3 regions of the Staphylococcus sp. AC872 genome follow, and region 2 is predicted to be linked to each of the others. Evidence: riboswitches for the same ligand, from Rfam matches in the RefSeq annotation. Region 2 holds a riboswitch; each other region holds the start of a gene.
What was found. A riboswitch is a leader RNA that binds a small molecule or an ion and turns the genes downstream of it on or off. The one in region 2 is predicted to bind thiamine pyrophosphate.

Region 1 (6,656 bases), on a different contig from region 2:
TTGTACCAACATTGTAGCTGGGCGAGCGTGGATTCCTGTTTCGTCGATAATTACATATGATTTTTGTTCCATAATTTATTTCTCCTTCTATAAGTTAGAATCTTCAATATACTTACAATCTAACATAAATTTTTATACCTTAACTTTACCAAAACCAATAGTTAAATTCAATTTCTTTAAAACCGGTTTCAGTATATTTCTACAATTTTTTAACAAATTATATCCCTTAAAGTAACTCTTTGATGACTTTTTCACATTTTTCGATATGATCTTGACCTAATCTTTTCATAAAGTAATAACTAATTGATGCTGAAACTGCTTGTCCTACAAATGGGAACCATTTAGTTTGTTTAGCTGCAGTACGTTTTGCCACATCTCTAATCACTACTTTCATCAGTGCATTAGTTAATTTTTTACCAATAAACTGACTACCTTGAATAGCTGCAGCAGACATTATTCGTTCTCTAACGTCATCACTTAATGAATTGACTTGTTTATGATCTAGTCCATAAATTTTATTGACATCACTAATGATATCTCTCATTAATTTTATATCAACACCAAAGTCTAATCCAGGAATTGGTACTACACTCATTCCTGATGATAGTAAAGATTTCTTCTTAACGAGATTCTCTGCTTGTGCACGTCTTTGTTGTAACTCATTTTGAGTCACAGGTAAATTACTTTTTTCTTTGATTTCTTCAATATTTAATACTTTATTACCAACTGTATTTGTGACTCTGTTCGTCATTTTATTTCTTATGCTCATCTTATTCACACTCCCATGAATCTTATTTCAATAAGACTCTATACCCAGATTACAACTATTTAATGCTCAATATTAACAAAAATTGCTTTTAAATACTTTGAAGGTTTGTAATGTGGATGTGTTTTAAAGTCTTTAGGTAATCCCATCACCTCATTGATTTCATAATCCACTTCAGCTTCATCTAATGTTGTTTTGATAACATTTTTAAATGCCTTTAATGAAAACACGCTTGAATTTGTGCATAATAATAATGTACCTTTTGGTGATAATACTTCTAAAGCACCATTAATCAATTTGTCGTAATCTTTTTGTACTGAAAATGTTTTCTTTTTATTACGTGCAAAACTTGGTGGATCAATCACAATAGTGTCATATTGATGTCCGTGGCGTTTTGCATAATTATAATAATCAAATGTATCCATGACATAAATATATTGTGATTTTGGATCAATAGCATTAAGCCCAAAATTCTCTTCGGTTAATCCTCTAGAGCGATTAGCTAAATCTACACTAGTTGTTGATTTAGCCTTATTTGCAGATACTACTGAAAAAGCCCCTGTATAGCTAAACACATTTAAAAGATGACGCCCTTCTGAGAATTGATCACGTAATTTCTTTCTTACTTCTTTTTGATCAAGGAAAATACCTGTCATTAAGCCATCATCTAAATCCACATTATAAAAAGTGAAGTTTTCTTCGATGACGATTGGAAATGCTTGTTGTTCTCCCTCAACAAATCCACCTGTATATTCAGTATCTTTAAATCTCATTTTTTCGTAGATAGACTGATACTTAAAGACTGTTTTGATAGCTTCTAATATATGATATCTAAATTTGTAAATACCTTTTGAATACCATTGAATTAATAAATGCCCATCATAATTGTCGATCGTTAAACCACCGACACCATCACCTTCAGCATTGAACAATCTAAAAGCATTCGTACCATCTATATGATAGTAATATTCTCGTTCTTCTAAAGCTTTTTCAAATAATCGTTTAAAAAATGCAGTATTAATATCTTCAGATGGATCATAACTCAATACCCAACCTAAACCTTTGTGTTGTCTACCTACATAAGCAGTTGCTACATATTGTTCTTTCCCATCAACTAATTTGAATAAATCACCTTCTTTAAGATGATCTTGGGCATAAATATCTTCTTCATCAATTAAAGGATATTGATTGTGATATTTTGATTCTTTACCTCTATTTAAAGTTGCAATCTTCATTTATTACACTAACCTTTCTTTTATACGTTTAATTTCTTCAACCGTCACATTGCTATGTTGATTCGTAAATGCATTTTACATTATATATATTTACTAATTGAATGATTCATTTATTATTTTAACAAAGAATGCTACTTAGTCCTATTTTCTAACAAAAAAGAGTGAGCTTACAATTCGATCGATTAAAGAAGGAATTGTAACCCACCCTATAACACGTGTGATTTGTTTAGATTAATTTGTTTTTATATTCTTTTTATCATTCTTTTGGTTTATCTCTTAACTGTAATGAATAAGCAACAATCATTGCTAGTAACATAAGCAATAAAGTTGGTGTTATAAATACAGATAACAATAAACCGTGAACCATAATATTTATGAATTCAGTTAATAATTTAAAGAATAAGATACTTCCCATAAATAATTGTAAGAAGTAAAATTTACCTCTTAAGAAATAAGTAAGTGTTGTAGCAATATAAACAATGATAATGAATAAAAGTAATAATAATGTTACCCATTCAATCACATATTGCGTTTGTGATAATTCCCATTCTCCAGATAAGAACAATGCATTTCTGTTGTTAAATTCTAAGAATGTAAAGAAGAATATAACTAAACCACAGAAAATTTCAACATACATTGGTTTTATCCATTTTGGCTTTCTCATCCAATTTGGAATATCATCTTCTTGAATATCAACAATATTTTTTACTTTTTCTTTAAATTTATCCCTTTTAACTCTAATTCTTTCTAAATCAACACTTCTTCTTGTTTTACGTGCATATTCTGTTGTCTTATCTTGTAGTTGTTTTAAGTGAACTTTAGTTTGATTTGAGACATTACCTTTACTTGTTCTTGATAATTCAGGTTCTTCTTCGCCTAATTCTTGTTTAGTAAGCGGCAGAGCACGTCTTAAGAACAAGAAGTTCCAAATTGACATTTGTCCTAATAACCACATAATAATAAAGAATGTATTAACACTTAAAATATCAATAGATTCAATTTCATTAGCGTCAATACGACCATGCAATGCAATTTGAGTAATAAGATAACTGATACCATATGACACTATAATCCACATATAATGACTTTTTCGATTATCACTATTCAATTCATCTTTATATACAATGTATCCAATATGTATGATGAACGGAATAATAAATACGATACCAAAGAATCCATACACTTGCATCATAAGAACTAGAGTAATTAAGAAATACATTACCCCTATGACCAAGAAGAAAATTGAAATATCATAATCATACTTAATTGTTCTAAATAACGTATGACCTAGTAACATTACTAAGATACCAAATAATATAATGATTATGGCACTTACAATTGGGAAACCCCCGATAAATCTACTCATCACTTTAATTATTTCAGCGAAAAATGCGTTCAGGAATTCCCATATATTATACACATGTGTATTTACCTTCTTATCTCCATTTAACTGTTTAATAAGCGGTAAGTTAATTAATATAATGAGTCCTGTGAAAAGTGAAACGATACCGATGATATAACTAAATATGATCTCGGTGTGTTTCTTAAGAAAAGACATACTATTCACCTCAAAAGTTATTATATATGAAGAACTTATTCTTGTCTTTAATAAATCACTAAATACGTCTATAGACCTAGAAAAGTTTATTATTAGCATAACTGGGTAAAAGGTGTATGTAAACAATAAAACACAATTAGGGGTGGATTTATTATGAGTAATGAAGAATTTGCAAAAAAATCAGCTGAAAAAGCCAAAGAAGCAGAAGAGAAACTAAAAGAACAAAAAGAAGAAAAAACAAATGATACAGAACAAACTAAAAAAGATATTGATGATGCGTTAAATTAATATCTACTTGCTAGTTAAATCATAATAAGAATTCAATTTTCTATAAAAACTACGTGCCTAGGGTGTTTTTGATATCCTAGGTACTTTTTATGTTTACAAGCAATATACGTCTATTTCACTTAATTTTTATGATTCTTTATTCCATATCCCTTTCTAAAATTCCTACTCACTTCCAATTATTTTGCATAAAATCAAAATATTATTTTATGAAATATTTTATTAACTTGACAATCCACATGAAAAATCATACATTAAAGACAAATTAAAAATAATAAACGCACTAGGGGTGTTTTGAACTGAGATGAGGTTAACCCTCAAACCCTTTGAACCTGATCTAGCTAGATACTAGCGTAGGAAAGTGTAATTAACAAAGATTATAATCGTATGTTGAATCATATTCTTATGTTTTACGCACAACTTTCCTAGAGATGGTTGTGCGTTTTTTTAGGAGGATGTTTTTATGTCAAAAGGTTTAAAGCTTTCTGAGATATTAGTGACAGTACTTATCTCTGTAATTTTTGCCATTATTTATAACTTATGGTGGTTATTTTATAATGTTGCACAAGTCGCTGGTTTACACCTTGAGCAATTAACCTATGGAGTATGGTTTATGGCAGCGATTGTTTGTTATTTAATTATTCCTAAGCCAGGTATCGCCTTACTTGCTGAGTTTGCTGCAGGTGCCGGTGAAACAATTGTGATGGGTAAATTTGATATACCTACGATTATCTATGCCCTTCTACAAGGTTTAGCATGTGAGATTGTCTTTGCTATTTTCAAATACCAGTCTCGTTCAGTCATGGTAGCTATGCTTGCTGGACTAGTGACTGCACTTGTATCATTCCCAGTCGACTATTTCTATGGTTATTTAAATGAAGTTGCTGGATGGAACTTAATTTTATTCATTGTTTTCCGTGCGATTAGTGGTATTATCATTGCTGGTTTATTATCTTATTTATTGGTTAAAGCATTGGATCAAACTGGTGTAACTAAAGTATTCAGACCCGCTTCTAAAGATGATTACGATACATTATAAGGGGACTTAAAAGTGTTAAAAGTTACAAATTTACGTTTGAAATATCCAAATGGACATCGAAAAATTTTTGATAATCTAAATCTAGAAATTAAAGAAAAAGAAAAAGTACTTTTACTAGGACCATCTGGTTCTGGAAAAAGTACGCTTTTAAATGTATTAAGTGGCATTGTACCCAATTTAATAGAATTACCTATGAAGTATGATGAATTGCAAATTAAAGAGCATAATGGCGTGATCTTTCAAGATCCGGATTCACAATTTTGTATGCCTAAAGTTTATGAAGAACTTGCCTTTGTTTTAGAGAACAGACAAGTACCAAGACAAGATATGGATGAAGCCATTAACCAAGCATTAGCATCAGTGAATTTAAATGTAACCGAAAATACACAAATCAATCAATTAAGTGGTGGTATGAAACAAAAATTAGCTATCGTCGAAACAATATTACAACAGGCAGATACACTATTTTTAGATGAACCCACTGCAATGTTGGATGTTAATGCTACATCTGATTTATGGCAACGCTTGATTAAGCTTTGGAAAGATCAAACAGTACTCATTGTCGAACATAAGGTCGAACATATTTGGCAACATGTTGATAGAGTTTTATTAATGAACTATGAAGGACAAATCATTGCTGATGATACGCCAAATCATATTTTAAAGCATTATGAACATTTACTAAGTGAATACGGCGTATGGCATCCAAATGCATGGCATTATGCACCTGAACCTAAACATATGGCACCATCGTCTATAGAGCCATTATTTAAATTTGAACATGGTGCCATCATTCGTAATAAGAAAGATTTGTTTAAAGTGGATCAATTAGCTATTCATTCAGGAGAGTGGATTACGATAACTGGTCAAAATGGAACTGGTAAAACCTCATTATTAGAATCCATATTACAATTAATCAAATATAAAGGCGTAATGACATTTCAAGGTCAGGAATTGCGTAAAATTAAAGATGCTGCAAAGCACATGTATCTAGTGTATCAGAATCCAGAACTTCAATTTATCACTAACTCTGTTTATGATGAAATATTGATTCATTTTAACCATTTAGATTCATCTAGTGCAGAATCTAAAACCCTCGACTTATTAGATTTACTAGACTTAACCAATGTTAAAAATCAACATCCTTACGAATTATCAATGGGTCAAAAACGTAGGTTAAGTGTAGCAACGGCATTAAGTTCAAATGCAGATATCATCCTATTAGATGAACCAACATTTGGTTTGGATAGCCACAATACATTTCAATTAATAAAACTATTTCAAGAGAGAGTATCTAAGGGACAAAGTATCATTATGGTTACACATGACCCAGAGATTATTAAACGCTATCCAACACGTCAATGGATAATTGAAAACCAATATTTAACAGAAATCAAAGGTGATCAACATGTTTGAACATTGGAAAATTAGACACACCTTTATGGATGACGTCAATATTATCACTAAACTCGTTTTAGGCGTTTTACTATTTTTCTTTATTATTTTTATTCATAATTTTGACTTTATGATTTACATCGTTTGTCTCATGTTTATCTTTTTACTTATGTTTAACGGAACGCAATTTAAAATTACTGGTGCTTTTATACTAGCAACCACGTTCTTTGCTCTATTGTCATCACTATTCATGATTTTATATGGTGATGGTGACCATATTTTATTTAAATTTGGCATCATTCAAATTAGTACGGAAAGTATCGTCAGAGGTATTCACCTTTCTCTTCGTACAATTACAGTGTCGATGTTTGGTATTCT
Region 2 (6,656 bases):
GAGGAAGGTAGTAAAGTAGCAACATTTTGCGTTGCTACGGAAAGAAATTATAAAGATCAGAACAATGAAATCGCATGCGATTACCTATATTGTAAAGCTTTTGGTAAAACAGCTACGAATATCGAAATGTATACATCACAGGGTTCTTTAGTGGGTATTACAGGTCAAATGCGATCTCGTAAGTATGAAAAAGATAATCAGACACATTTTGTAACTGAAGTATATGTAGAAACAATTAAATTTATGTCCTCTAAGACAAAAGAATCCAATATCCTCTCTAACGAATTTAATGAAGCACAAAATGAATGCTTTCATATAGGTTAGATAGCCATTAATTATTCAACAACTCCCAATTATTTATACTTTTATCCTATCTTAATATAAATTATCATCTTTCAATTATACTCAAGCGACCTTTTTAAAATTTAATAAAATAAAAAGGTCGTTTTTGTACCATATATTACTTAAAAATAGGCACTTTTACGTCAGAATTATCTGATAGATTTCATTTGTATTACATACATATCACAAGTATATAACCTTTATAAACTGTCATGGCAGTTTTCAAAAGACTTATAATTTAAATTTACACCAATTTACGATGTAATTAGGACGTAAAAAAAAGGCTTCCTTTTTTATTTGGCTGTAACCTGCAGTGTATTTATAGATGTTAAAGTTGTATTTGTAAATTAGTTAAAGAAAACAAATCACTTTTAGGAGGATTTTTTAATAATGAAAAAGACAATTATCGCATCATCATTAGCAGTAGGATTAGGCGTTGTAGCAGGTAACGCTGGACACGACGCACACGCAAGTGAAGCAAATATCAATGAAGCTGAATTAGCTCAAAAAGCACAATCAAATGATCAATCATTAAACGAAAGCCCTATCCAAGAAGGCGCTTATAACTATACATTCGATTATAATGGTTTCACTTATCATTTTGAATCAGATGGTTCAAACTTCTCATGGGATTTCCACCAATCTGGTCAATCAAGTGAAGCTTCAAATACTCAAGCTCAACCACAACAAGATGTAAGTGAACAAGCTTCAGCATCAACTAACCAAACTTCAGCAGAAGAAGTTAGCAACCAACAACAATCAAACTCTGCTCAACCTGAGCAAGTTTCTGCTCCACAAACAGAGCAAACTCAACAACCACAACAAGAAGCTACTACTTCAAACAATGAATCAAGCTCAAATGAAGCTTCAAGTGGTTCATCAGTAAATGTTAATGATCACTTAAAACAAATCGCACAACGTGAATCAGGTGGCGACATCCACGCTACAAACCCATCAACAGGTGCTTCAGGTAAGTATCAATTCTTACAATCTACATGGGATTCAGTAGCTCCATCTGAGTACAAAGGTCAACCAGCTTCTAGCGCTCCTGAACATGTTCAAGACACTGCAGCACAAAAATTATATGATACAGCTGGCCCAAGCCAATGGGTTACTGCATAATATAGATTTCACTAAACATCCTATCTTTAGATAGGGTGTTTTTTATTTGTGAAAAGTTAGATTTAGTTATATGTATATCAAAAGATATATTGATATACATTTTTTAATAATTGAATTTATATGTTACATTTGCTATTGTAATAATTGAAAATGATTAAAAAAAGAACTACTAGGGGCGCCTATGAAGGCTGAGATGAATTTAATTCAGACCCTTAAAACCTGATTTGGTTAGTACCAACGGAGGAAAGTAGTGTAACATATTAACGGTATGAGGTCGTGCCTTAATTTTGCTACTTTCCACGTTTGGAAAGTAGTTTTTTTATTTCAAGGAGGCAATTTTATGAGTTTTTCTAAAGATTTAAGAATGGCAGCAGAACCTATTATTGAAGATATCTATAATGATGGTTTCATTCAAGATTTATTACATGGTGAATTATCTAAACAAGCGGTGAGACAATATTTACGTGCAGATGCATCTTATTTAAAAGAATTTGCTAATCTATATGCACTATTAATTCCTAAAGTGCCTAATATGGATGATGTTAAATTTTTAGTTGAACAGATTGAATTTTTATTAGAAGGTGAAGTAGAGGCACATGAAATTTTAGCTTCATTTATCAATGAACCTTATCATGAGATTGTTAAAGAAAAGGTATGGCCACCAAGTGGTGATCATTATATTAAGCATATGTACTATAATGCCTATGCACATGAAAATGCTGCATATACGATTGCAGCAATGGCACCATGTCCATATGTATATGCGGTAATTGGTAAAAGAGCGATAAAGGACAATCAACTTAATAAAGATTCAATTACGTCTAATTGGTTTGAATTTTATAGTACAGAAATGGATGCATTAGTAAATTTATTTGATGAATTAATGGATCGTTTAACAGAGAATTGTACTTCAGAAGAAAAAGAAGAGATTAAGGAGAATTTCTTACAAAGTACTATTCATGAAAGAAACTTTTTCAATATGGCCTACGTAGATGAAAAATGGAATTTTAGAGGTGACAAAGATGAATAAACCTAAAATTGCTTTAACTATTGCAGGTACTGATCCAACTGGCGGTGCTGGTGTAATGGCTGATTTGAAGTCATTCCATTCTTGTGGTGTTTATGGAATGGCAGCTATAACAGGTATTGTTGCTCAGAATACAATGGGGGTAGACCATATTCATAATTTAGAGACATCATGGGTTAAAGAGCAATTGGATAGTGTATTTAATGATGAACTTCCTCATGCAATTAAAACAGGAATGATTGCTACAGAGGAGACGATGCAATTAATCAAAAATTATTTAGAAGATTATCCTACAATTCCATACGTGATTGATCCTGTCATGTTAGCCAAAAGTGGGGATTCGTTGATGGATGATCAAACCAAACAAAAGTTGCAAAGTACATTATTGCCACTAGCTGATGTTGTTACGCCTAATATTCCAGAAGCGGAAGAAATCACTGGAATAAAGATTGATACTGAAGAAAATATTCGAAAAGCAGGAGATATATTTATCAATGAAATTGGAAGCAAGGGTGTAGTCATTAAGGGTGGACATTCTGCTGACTTAAATAATGCTAAAGATTTTTTATTTACAAAAGATGGCGTTTACACATTTGAAGATGAACGATTTGATACTAAACATACACACGGTACAGGTTGTACGTTTTCAGCTGTCATTGCTGCCGAACTAGCTAAAGGTCGTAGTATTTATGAAGCAGTTGAAAAAGCAAAAAAATTTATTTCGTTGAGTATTAAATATACCCCTGAGATTGGTAAAGGTCGTGGCCCAGTCAATCATTTTGCGTATCTTAAGAAAGTAGGTTTAGATGATGAATAATTTAGAAAAGCTAAGAAATGAGAACCCTTTAATTGTATGTTATACAAACGATGTAGTTAAGAATTTTACTGCAAATGGATTATTAAGTATTGGTGCAAGTCCGGCAATGAGTGAAGCACCAGAAGAGGCTAAAGATTTTTATCAAGTTGCGAGTGGATTACTTATTAATATTGGTACACTTACGCATAATAATGAAGCAGATTTAATTAAGATAGGTAAAATTGCAAATCAAATTGGTACACCAATTGTTTTTGATCCTGTCGCAGTAGGAGCTTCACAATACAGAAAAGATTTTTGTAAAAACTTTTTAAATGAAGTTAAAGTTGCAGTGATTAAAGGCAACGCTTCAGAAATCTTGACTCTCATTGATAACAATACAACAATGAAGGGTACTGATGGAGATAGTTCGCTAAATGCAATAGATATTGCTAAGAAGGCTTATCAAAAATATCAAACTGCAATTGTAATCACAGGAAAAGAAGATATTGTTGTTCAAGATGACAAAGTGACTAAACTTTCGAACGGTTCACCAATGTCTGCTAAAATCACAGGTGCTGGTTGCCTATTAGGTGGAATTATTGCTAGTTTCTTATTTAGAAATCAGCATCCTCAACAAGAAACACTTGTCGAAGCAGTAAGTTTTTATAATATAGCTGGAGAAGTTGCTGAAGAAGCAGATCATGCTAAAGGTCCTGGCTCATTTTTGTCTGAATTGCTAGATCAATTGTATTTATTGAATTATCAAACCTATAAAAAATTTGTTAGCAAAGAAGAGGTTGAATAAATGTCATTTAAAGCTTCAGAATTAAAAATTTACTTTATATGTGGCACTCAAGATATACCAGAAAATCAAACTATTCAAGACATCCTTACACAAGCTTTAGAAGCTGGCATAACGATGTTTCAATTTAGAGAAAAAGGCGACAAGGCTTTATCTGGATTGAATAAAGAAAAATTAGCTAAAGAGTTACAAGCGCTATGTAACACATATTCTGTACCATTTATTGTTAATGATGATGTGTCTCTAGCTAAGCGTATTAATGCTGATGGTATTCACGTTGGTCAAGATGATGAAGCGGTTAGAGCCTTTTCAAATGACTTTCAAGATAAGATTATTGGTCTTAGTGTCGGTAATTTGTATGAGTATGAAAAATCGGATCTCACTAATGTTGATTACATCGGAGTTGGACCAATGTTTGAAACGCCATCTAAAAGTGATGCTAATGCACCTGTAGGACCTGACATGATTAAACAATTAAGACAAAAAATGGGTAAATTTCCTATGGTTGCCATTGGCGGTATTACTGAAGATAATGTAGGACTCATTGCTAATGCAGGGGCTGATGGTATTTCAGTGATTTCAGCAATAAGTAGAAGTAACAATATTGACAACACTGTTAATGAATTCAAGAAATATTTCAAGTAATCTTTAATTTTTTCCACTTTTTGTTTTATCCTAGAGTATGAGTATGATAGAATAAATTCTATGTGAATATTACAATAGAGGTGGAAAAATGAAGAAAAAAGCGTTGCTACCTTTGTTTTTAGGTTTAATGGTCTTTTTAGCAGGCTGTGATTATTCAAAACCTGGAGCTCGTAGTGGATTTTTCTATAATACGTTCGTTGATCCAATGAAACACTTATTACAGTGGTTGGGTAACGATGTTTTACACAATGATTATGGTTTAGCTATTATCATTTTAGTATTTGTTATTCGTCTTGTGTTACTTCCATTCATGTTATCTAACTATAAAAATAGTCATATGATGCGTGAAAAAATGAAAGTTGCTAAACCTGAAGTAGATGGTATTCAGGAAAAGGTTAAACGTGCACGCACTCAAGAAGAGAAAATGGCGGCTAACCAAGAATTAATGGAAGTCTATAAAAAATATGATATGAATCCAATGAAGAGCATGCTAGGTTGTTTACCAATGCTAATTCAAATGCCTATTATCATGGGATTATACTTTGTTCTTAAGGACAAGTTAGTCAGTGGCTTATCTGTACACCCTCATTTTTTATGGTTTAATTTAACTAAACCAGATATTTGGATTACAATTATTGCAGGTGTGCTTTACTTTATTCAAGCATATGTTTCAAGTAAAACTATGCCACAAGAACAACGTCAAATGGGTTACATGATGATGATTGTATCACCAATCATGATTATTTGGATTTCATTAAGTTCAGCTTCAGCTTTAGGTTTATATTGGTCAGTCAGTGCAGCATTCTTAGTTGTACAAACACACTTTGCTAATATGTATTATTCTAAACTTGCTAAAAAAGAAGTTGAACCATTACTTGAAAAATTTGATCAAGACGGCAAGTCATCAAATAAAAAAGGTAAAAATACTCAAGTCGTTTCAAAGAAAAATAAAAAATAATTTAAGAACCAGCAAATCACTGATTTGCTGGTTTTTCTTATATATAGTGCCATTCATCTAAGAATTGGGAAACAAAAGTCTTCATAAATTCATGTCGTTGCGTTGCAATATGCTTAGCAGTTTTAGTATGCATTAAATCTTTAAGTTTAAATAATTTTTCATAAAAGTGTTTGATAGCGGAAGGTGGTAATTGTGTTAGAGTATGATCGCTAAAATCATCAGGAACCTTTGCTTCTGTCCACATTGGTTCATTGAAATAACCTGCAAATTGAAATGTTCTAGCAATACCAATAGCTCCAATGGCATCTAAACGATCGGCATCTCTCACAATTTGACCTTCGGTTGATAATTCAATATGGTTGTTAGAACCATTCTTATAACTTATATTCTCAATAATATGTATAACATGATTTTGATCATCTATAGATAATTCAATATTATTTAGAAATTCTATTAAGGTGTCTTTAGCTTGTTGTTCATTTACTAATTTAGGATCAATGGTATCATGTAGAATACTTGATAATTCAATAATAAAAGAATGTTCAAAACCTTCTTTCTTAGCAATATACTTTGCTAATGCATGTACACGTTGAACATGTGCAACATCATGACCACTGTAGTCATTTTTATGGAATTCTTTCATATAATTTAGAGCAATTTGAATGCGTTCTTCATTTTTCATTTCTATTCATCCCTTCAAAACGAAAACCTGAGACAACAATAGGTATTGGTCTCAGGTTTGATATTATTTTAATTACATATATTTTTATTTTACAATCGATTAAATCTTATTTGTTGAATACATAGTATTATAAAATAGGAGATAAGAGTTGTGATATACCTTCTTTAAATTTGATCCATAAACTACGTGATGCATATTTTTCCTTAGTTAATTGATCTGATACTTTCATATCTTCTATGAAGGCTTGTTTTAAAGAACGAGCAATACCTTCATCATATATAA
Region 3 (6,656 bases), on a different contig from region 2:
ACTCTTGATGATAGGTCTTTAAATGTACTTGTTGATTAATAGTATGGATTTTCTGTTTAAGTGCCTCAACTTTAGATGTCATAAGTTGTGCATCTTGCTCATCATACAAAGTTTGTCGATGTAAATTGGATAATTCTACAATATCCATATCAACGATGGCTAAATGATGAGCACCCATGCGTGCTAATTGGTCTATTATATGACTGCCTAATGCACCAGCACCAAGTACCATGATTTTGGTTTGTTCTAATTGAGCTTGTCCTGTTTCGCCAAAAGGTTGAAAGCGTGTTTGTCTTTCATAACGTGACATTATAAGAAGCCTAAGCCTTCTGTAGGACTTGATGCTTGTGCTGTATATTTTACGGGAATACGACCAGCTTCATATGACAATCTTCCGGCTTGAATACCTAACTTCATTGCTTCGGCCATTTTGACAGGATCTTTAGCTGCAGAGATAGCAGTATTTAATAATATTGCATCAGCACCCAATTCCATTGCTTGACAGGCATCCTTAGGAGAACCAATACCGGCATCTACAATGACAGGGACGTTAGCATTTTGAATAATATAACTTAAATTAAGTGGATTATTAATACCCCTACCTGTACCAATAGGTGATGCTAATGGCATCACCGCATGGACACCTAGGGCTTCTAACTTTTTAGCTAATACAAGATCATTAGAGATATAAGGACAGACGATATACCCTTTTTCTAATAGCACTTTACAAGCTTCATACGTTTCAAACGGGTCAGGTAATAAGGTTTCATCATCACCAATGACTTCAACTTTAATCATGTCGCATACACCAGCGTGATTTGCAATTTCTGCGATACGGATGGCTTCATCAGCAGTTTTAGCACCTGCAGTGTTAGGAAATGTAATGAAATCTTTTAAGTTCACATTAGCTAGTGGGTTTGGAAGATTTTTATCATATAAATTCATACGTCTTACTGCAAATGTTAATACGTTTGTTTCAGCTGCTTTAATTGCTTCAGATTGAGTTTGTTCATCCTCGAATTTACCAGTACCTAATAATAAACGAGATTTCAATTCTAATTGACCTATTTTTAACATTTTATCCGCCTCCTACAAATTCTAATAATTCTAAACGATCATCTTCTCTGACTATTTGATTGTCAAAATCATCTTGCTTAATTAAAGATTGGTTATGCTCAACTACGACACGTTGTGGGTCTAATTCTAATGATTCTAATATGCTTGTAATCGAATCTTCTTGTTCAAAGGTAAATAAATCTCCGTTAATGATGCACTTCATTTTGCTCACTCCTTGATAAACTAAATGCTGAATAGCTTACTGGTTTAATTCCGGATAATAGCCAGTTGGCAATATCTTGACCGATTTTAGGCGATAACAGTATACCGTTACGATAATGACCAGTGATGATAAACAAGCCGTCATCGATTTGATCCATGATAGGTAATTCATGTTCTGTATAAGGTCTTATGCCTGACCATTGTTTTAGAATATGGCCATTCGATAGTCCAGGTATACGTTGTTGAGCATGATTGAGTAGCCATGAAATACCTAGGTCACTATTACCAACACTGTAATTATTGAATTCACTTGTCGCTCCAATTAAGTAGCGATGTTTTTCCTTTGGAACGATATAGCAACCATTCGTCATGAACACAGTATGATTTAATTTAAGTGAAGGTTGTTCAACTAATAATACCTCACCTTTAACACCAATCACTTGTCTTGGTATAGCGTAATCTTTTAATAGCTGAGTAGACCAAGCACCACCTGCCACAATTACTTTTTTAGCGTGGATATCACCATTATTTGTTGTAACTGTGTAAAAACCATTGTTGTGATGAATGTGTTTTACTTCTGTTTGATAATAACGATGAACATCGCGCTGAATTATTGATTGTAATAAAGCTTTAGTATAGTGATTGGCATTGATTTGACCGTCCTTTGGAATATATATGGCTAAGTCAGTTGGTTCGACATGACCATTTGACAGGTTAAATAGTTCATCATCTGAGAGTAACTCGACGCTTGGGTCTTTTGATTTAAGAAAGGCATATTGTTGAGTTAACCACTTTACGTCTTTGGTTGATGATGCCATTTTAATTAATCCAGACTGTTGAAATTCAATATCAATACCAGTTTCATGATAGAGGGCATCACTTAATTCTGGGAATAATGACCTAGACGCTACTGCTAATTGAAATAATTCACTATCAGTTGTGAACTCATTTTGAGCGCCTAACATGCCACCGGCTTTATAAGAGGCATGCATACCTGGTATATCTCGGTCTACAATAGCAATATCTAAATGTGATTGACTAAGTTGTCGAGCTATCGACATACCTATCACACCAGAACCGATAATAAGAACATCATGCATGAGCGTGCCACTTCCTTTTTAAAGAGTTAATTTCGCTAACGGTAGAGGTCATGAAAAATGAAATTGAACATAGACCATCAAATGCTGTAGGTAATTGAGAAATGGTGGACGGGGAAATTCCGCCTATAGCATAAATAGGAATATCAATCTCGAGTACGTCATGAATCTCTTGAATTGTTCGTGGATGTTCATCTGGATGCGACGATGTAGGGAATATGTGACCGAAAAAGACATAATCTAATTGCCACTCATGACATTGCTTAACCATTTCAATATTATGCGTTGACATACCGACAACTAACTCTGGATGTTGTTGTTTGATTAAAAATGCTTCTTCGTCATTTTCTTTAAAATGAATACATTGTAAATTTAAAGCTTTAAGTAATTTAAAATGACTATGAATGATTATTTTATCTTTGGGAAATCCAGCTTCAATGAGCTGTGCAATAAAACGTTGTAACTCAAAAGCAGACATAGGTGTTCTAAAGAGTAAGCCATCAATGGCCGGCTCTATAGTCAAAAAATGCCTTAAATCTTTCTGTGACAATTCTTTATAAAAAGTTATCGCAATAAATATATACATCACCTCAACAAAAAACGCTATTTCCACATAGTAGGGAAATAGCGTTAAATTGCTAATGAGTACTTTAAATTCATAGCTATGCCACTTCCCTACGCCAGTACAAACTGGATCAGGTTCTAGGAATTATAAAGTCACATCTTTACTCTCAGCCTTAAACAAAGGCACTTCCAGTGGGTTTATTATTAAATTGTATGAATGGAATAGCGCTTTCAATTTACATACAGTTTACTATTTTTTATTGACGGTATCAAACATGACAACTATCTTTATTTAGCTTTTTTTTGGAATAAAGGCAAGAAAGAAACAACCAATTTAGACGAAAACGCAAATGAACATGAATAGCTTATTTAAATATTGAAAATTAAATGTAAGTATTGTTAATTTTTATTGAATAAATTGTGAATATTTTCTAAATTTTATATTGTAACCGTTTCCATTTTGTGCTATTATAATAAAAATTGTAGCGCTACAAGAAATGAAAAGATGTGTGATTAGAAGTTAAACAGTCATCATTAGGAATTTCTGAAACTTAACGACAACACATAGAAACAACATATCATTATGGGAAGTAGGAAAAGAAATGAATAAAAAAAGAAGTAACGTTCGTTGGTTTTTTGCGATTGCATTCTTTCTTATTGGTGTTATAGCTTATATGGATAGATCTAATATTTCATATATTGCTGTACCAATGATGGAAGATTTATATTTAACAAAAACACAATTTGGTTTATTAGCGTCATTTTTCTCATTAGGTTACGCTTTAATGCAAGTACCGTCAGGGATGTTAGCAGAGAAATTTGGACCACGTAAAATGATTACAATAGCTTTAGTATGGTGGAGTGCTTTTACAATTCTCACAGGTATGATTAAGCATCATGGTTTATTATATTTTGTTAGATTTTTATTTGGTGTGGGAGAGGCGCCTATGTATCCATCTAATGCAGTGTTCAATTCATTTTGGTTTGCTAAAAATGAAAAAGGAAGAGCATCAAGTGCGTTATTAGCAGGTTCATATTTCGGCCCTGTGTTAGCACCGATTGTAACCATCGCGATTGTTAACGCATTTAATTGGCAAGCAGTCTTTTATATTTTTGGTGCGATTGGTATTGTGATGGCAGTTCTATGGGCAATTATCGCTAAAGACTTGCCGGAACAACATAAAATGGTCAATGAAGCTGAAAAGCAATTTATTACTGATCATAGAGACATTGTTGAAACTGATAAATCACTACCACCTTGGAAACGTTTCTTAACTCACTTTAGTTTTTATGCGATTGCGATTCAGTACTTTGTAGTACAATTTGTCATTACATTATTCTTAATTTGGTTACCAACATATTTAACAGAACAATACCATGTTGATTTCAATGATATGTCAATTAGTTCATTACCATGGTTATTAATGTTCTTCTTGATTTTATCTGGTGGTGCTATTTCAGATAAGATTTTAAATACTGGTAAATCTCGTTTCGTCGCACGTGGCGTCATTGCGATTTTAGGATTTGTCGTCTTCTCAATATCAATCTTTTTTGCAGTATATACTGAAAACTTATATGTCACTATATTCTGGTTATCTCTTGGCTTAGGTGGCGTTGGTATGTCTATGGGTATGAGTTGGGCCGCAGCGACAGACTTAGGTCGTAACTTCTCTGGAACAGTATCTGGTTGGATGAACTTATGGGGGAATATTGGTGCCTTAACGAGTCCATTCTTAGCTGGTGCCTTTGTTGAACAACTTGGTTGGAGTATGACGTTCCAATTATTAATTATTCCAGCAGTATTAGCGATTATCATGTGGTTCTTTGTTAAACCTGATCAACCATTAGTCATAGATGAACATCAATCAGTTAAATAATTTGTAAATATCAAATACGAGCAATAAATGAGGATAGACAGGTCGTTAAGATCATGGGTCAAACTCATTTATTGCTTTTTTAATTTTACTAGGTGCATAATTATATTATAGAAAGGTGTGATTCGAATGATGATAATCAATGCTAAAATTAAAATATCAGAAGAAAAACGTGATGAATATTTAAAACTTATGAAACATTTAGTTTCTGAATCAAGAAAAGAAGAGGGCGTACTATTCTATAGCCATTATGAAGATGTGCAAGATAGAAATACGTTTATCGTAGTGGAGAACTACGTAGATGAAGCTGCTATTAAATCACATAATGAGTCTGAACATTTACAAATGTTCAAAAATGAAATTGGTAACTTTGTCGTAGAAGCACCAGTGATTGAAGTGGCTCAACAAGTCAAATAAATATTTATATCGGTATAAAGGGAATTAGTCATCAAACAAAAAGAAAAGTGTTATAATAGTTTTTGTGTTTTGATGAATTGCAAGCAATACATCCGATAAATTGACGCTATAGAGAGCGGGATAAAGCTGATTTCAAAAGTGAAATGAGAACCATTCCGTTCTCTTATTTATGTTCAAATAAAAAAGAAAGGAGAGCATATTTTGAAGAGTTTCTTAAAGACAGTATTTTATTTTAATCGATCTAAGATTGATATGTTCAAAGGTATCAGACAAGGCTTGCTTATGATAATACCTGCATTATTAGGTTATTACTTCGGCTTTTTCTCATTTGGTTTACTTATTGCCACTGGTACTTTGGCACATATTTATGTTTTTAAAGGTTCACCACAATCTATGATTAGAACGGTGGTGCTTTGTTCGTTAGCTTTCGCAGTTTGTATGATGTTAGGGACATTGACAGCTGCACAACCGCTCATCTTTGGTATTTTACTTCTAGTTGTAACGGTGGTGCCATTTTATATATTCACAGCTTTAAAAATTGCGGGTCCATCATCAACTTTCTTTATAGTGACATTTTGTTTACCAATGAACTTACCAATTGCACCTGATCAAGCATTAGTGAGAGGACTTGGTATTCTTATTGGTGGTGCATTTGCGACACTAGTTGTACTTATCACTATCTATATGAAGAAAGAAAAAACAGAGGATAGTGCCATTAATTCTGACTTCAAAGTGATTCAAGATTTAATGAAAAATTATAATGATCCAGAATCATTTAAGGAAGTGGCAACATCTGCAGTGTCTTCTTTTAAAGCATCAGATAAATTATTGATCACATCATCATCTAGTAATGGTAAATTAAGTACGAGATTCCAAAAATTACTATTACTACATACGTCAGCACAAGGTATTTACTCAGAATTACTTGAATTAAATGAAAAGGGTGTGCGTCCATTACCAAATGAACTGATTGAAATGCTAGACTTTATCATTGATAAAATAAGTCATCCATCTTCAAATGGTAAAACATGGAGAAAAGAAGTAGATGTGAGCCCAGAATTCGAAAACTTAATTAGTCATATATTAAAAATTGACGAAATTGCTCATGCAAACTCTGAACATCTTGAACATGAGGCAAACATTCGAAAACCATTATACAGTAAACGTATTTTACAAAACTTAACATTAGATTCGCTCGTGTTTAGAAATACATTACGATATACAGTCATTATTGCAGTAGCAATCTTTGTTGCTTTATTCTTTGGATTTGATAAAGCTTATTGGATTCCACTTTCCGCACATACATTATTATTAGGTACATCAACGATTCACACATTAGAACGAGGAATGGCCAGAAGCTTAGGTACGTTACTCGGTGTAGTGGTACTTTCAGGAATTTTAGCATTTACAGTACCAGCCCCATTAG

Region 1: it holds a riboswitch for thiamine pyrophosphate, as region 2 does, so the genes downstream of both, ACZ267_RS05300 (ECF transporter S component) here and tenA (thiaminase II) in region 2, are expected to answer to the same signal.
Region 3: it holds a riboswitch for thiamine pyrophosphate, as region 2 does, so the genes downstream of both, ACZ267_RS01710 (thiamine phosphate synthase) here and tenA (thiaminase II) in region 2, are expected to answer to the same signal.

Annotation. Positions count from the first base shown of each region.
Region 1 covers NZ_CEEDKW010000002.1:474,476-481,131, forward strand. The annotation lists gene ACZ267_RS05275 (phosphocarrier protein HPr) at 1-72, opposite strand, end outside; gene ACZ267_RS05280 (DUF697 domain-containing protein) at 227-769, opposite strand; gene ACZ267_RS05285 (class I SAM-dependent rRNA methyltransferase) at 829-2,001, opposite strand; gene auxA (lipoteichoic acid stability factor AuxA) at 2,258-3,559, opposite strand; gene graF (glycopeptide resistance-associated protein GraF) at 3,713-3,847, shown strand; TPP riboswitch at 4,120-4,221, shown strand; gene ACZ267_RS05300 (ECF transporter S component) at 4,308-4,883, shown strand; gene ACZ267_RS05305 (ABC transporter ATP-binding protein) at 4,896-6,299, shown strand; gene ACZ267_RS05310 (energy-coupling factor transporter transmembrane component T family protein) at 6,292-6,656, shown strand, end outside.
Region 2 covers NZ_CEEDKW010000007.1:19,563-26,218, reverse strand. The annotation lists gene ACZ267_RS10520 (single-stranded DNA-binding protein) at 1-324, shown strand, start outside; gene ACZ267_RS10515 (transglycosylase family protein) at 733-1,464, shown strand; TPP riboswitch at 1,626-1,727, shown strand; gene tenA (thiaminase II) at 1,805-2,494, shown strand; gene thiD (bifunctional hydroxymethylpyrimidine kinase/phosphomethylpyrimidine kinase) at 2,487-3,308, shown strand; gene thiM (hydroxyethylthiazole kinase) at 3,301-4,092, shown strand; gene thiE (thiamine phosphate synthase) at 4,093-4,734, shown strand; gene yidC (membrane protein insertase YidC) at 4,823-5,692, shown strand; gene ACZ267_RS10485 (HD domain-containing protein) at 5,730-6,374, opposite strand; gene cls (cardiolipin synthase) at 6,502-6,656, opposite strand, start outside.
Region 3 covers NZ_CEEDKW010000001.1:334,744-341,399, reverse strand. The annotation lists gene ACZ267_RS01730 (HesA/MoeB/ThiF family protein) at 1-310, opposite strand, end outside; gene ACZ267_RS01725 (thiazole synthase) at 310-1,077, opposite strand; gene thiS (sulfur carrier protein ThiS) at 1,079-1,279, opposite strand; gene thiO (glycine oxidase ThiO) at 1,263-2,378, opposite strand; gene ACZ267_RS01710 (thiamine phosphate synthase) at 2,371-2,961, opposite strand; TPP riboswitch at 3,031-3,140, opposite strand; gene ACZ267_RS01705 (MFS transporter) at 3,542-4,816, shown strand; gene ACZ267_RS01700 (putative quinol monooxygenase) at 4,943-5,230, shown strand; gene ACZ267_RS01695 (FUSC family protein) at 5,483-6,656, shown strand, end outside.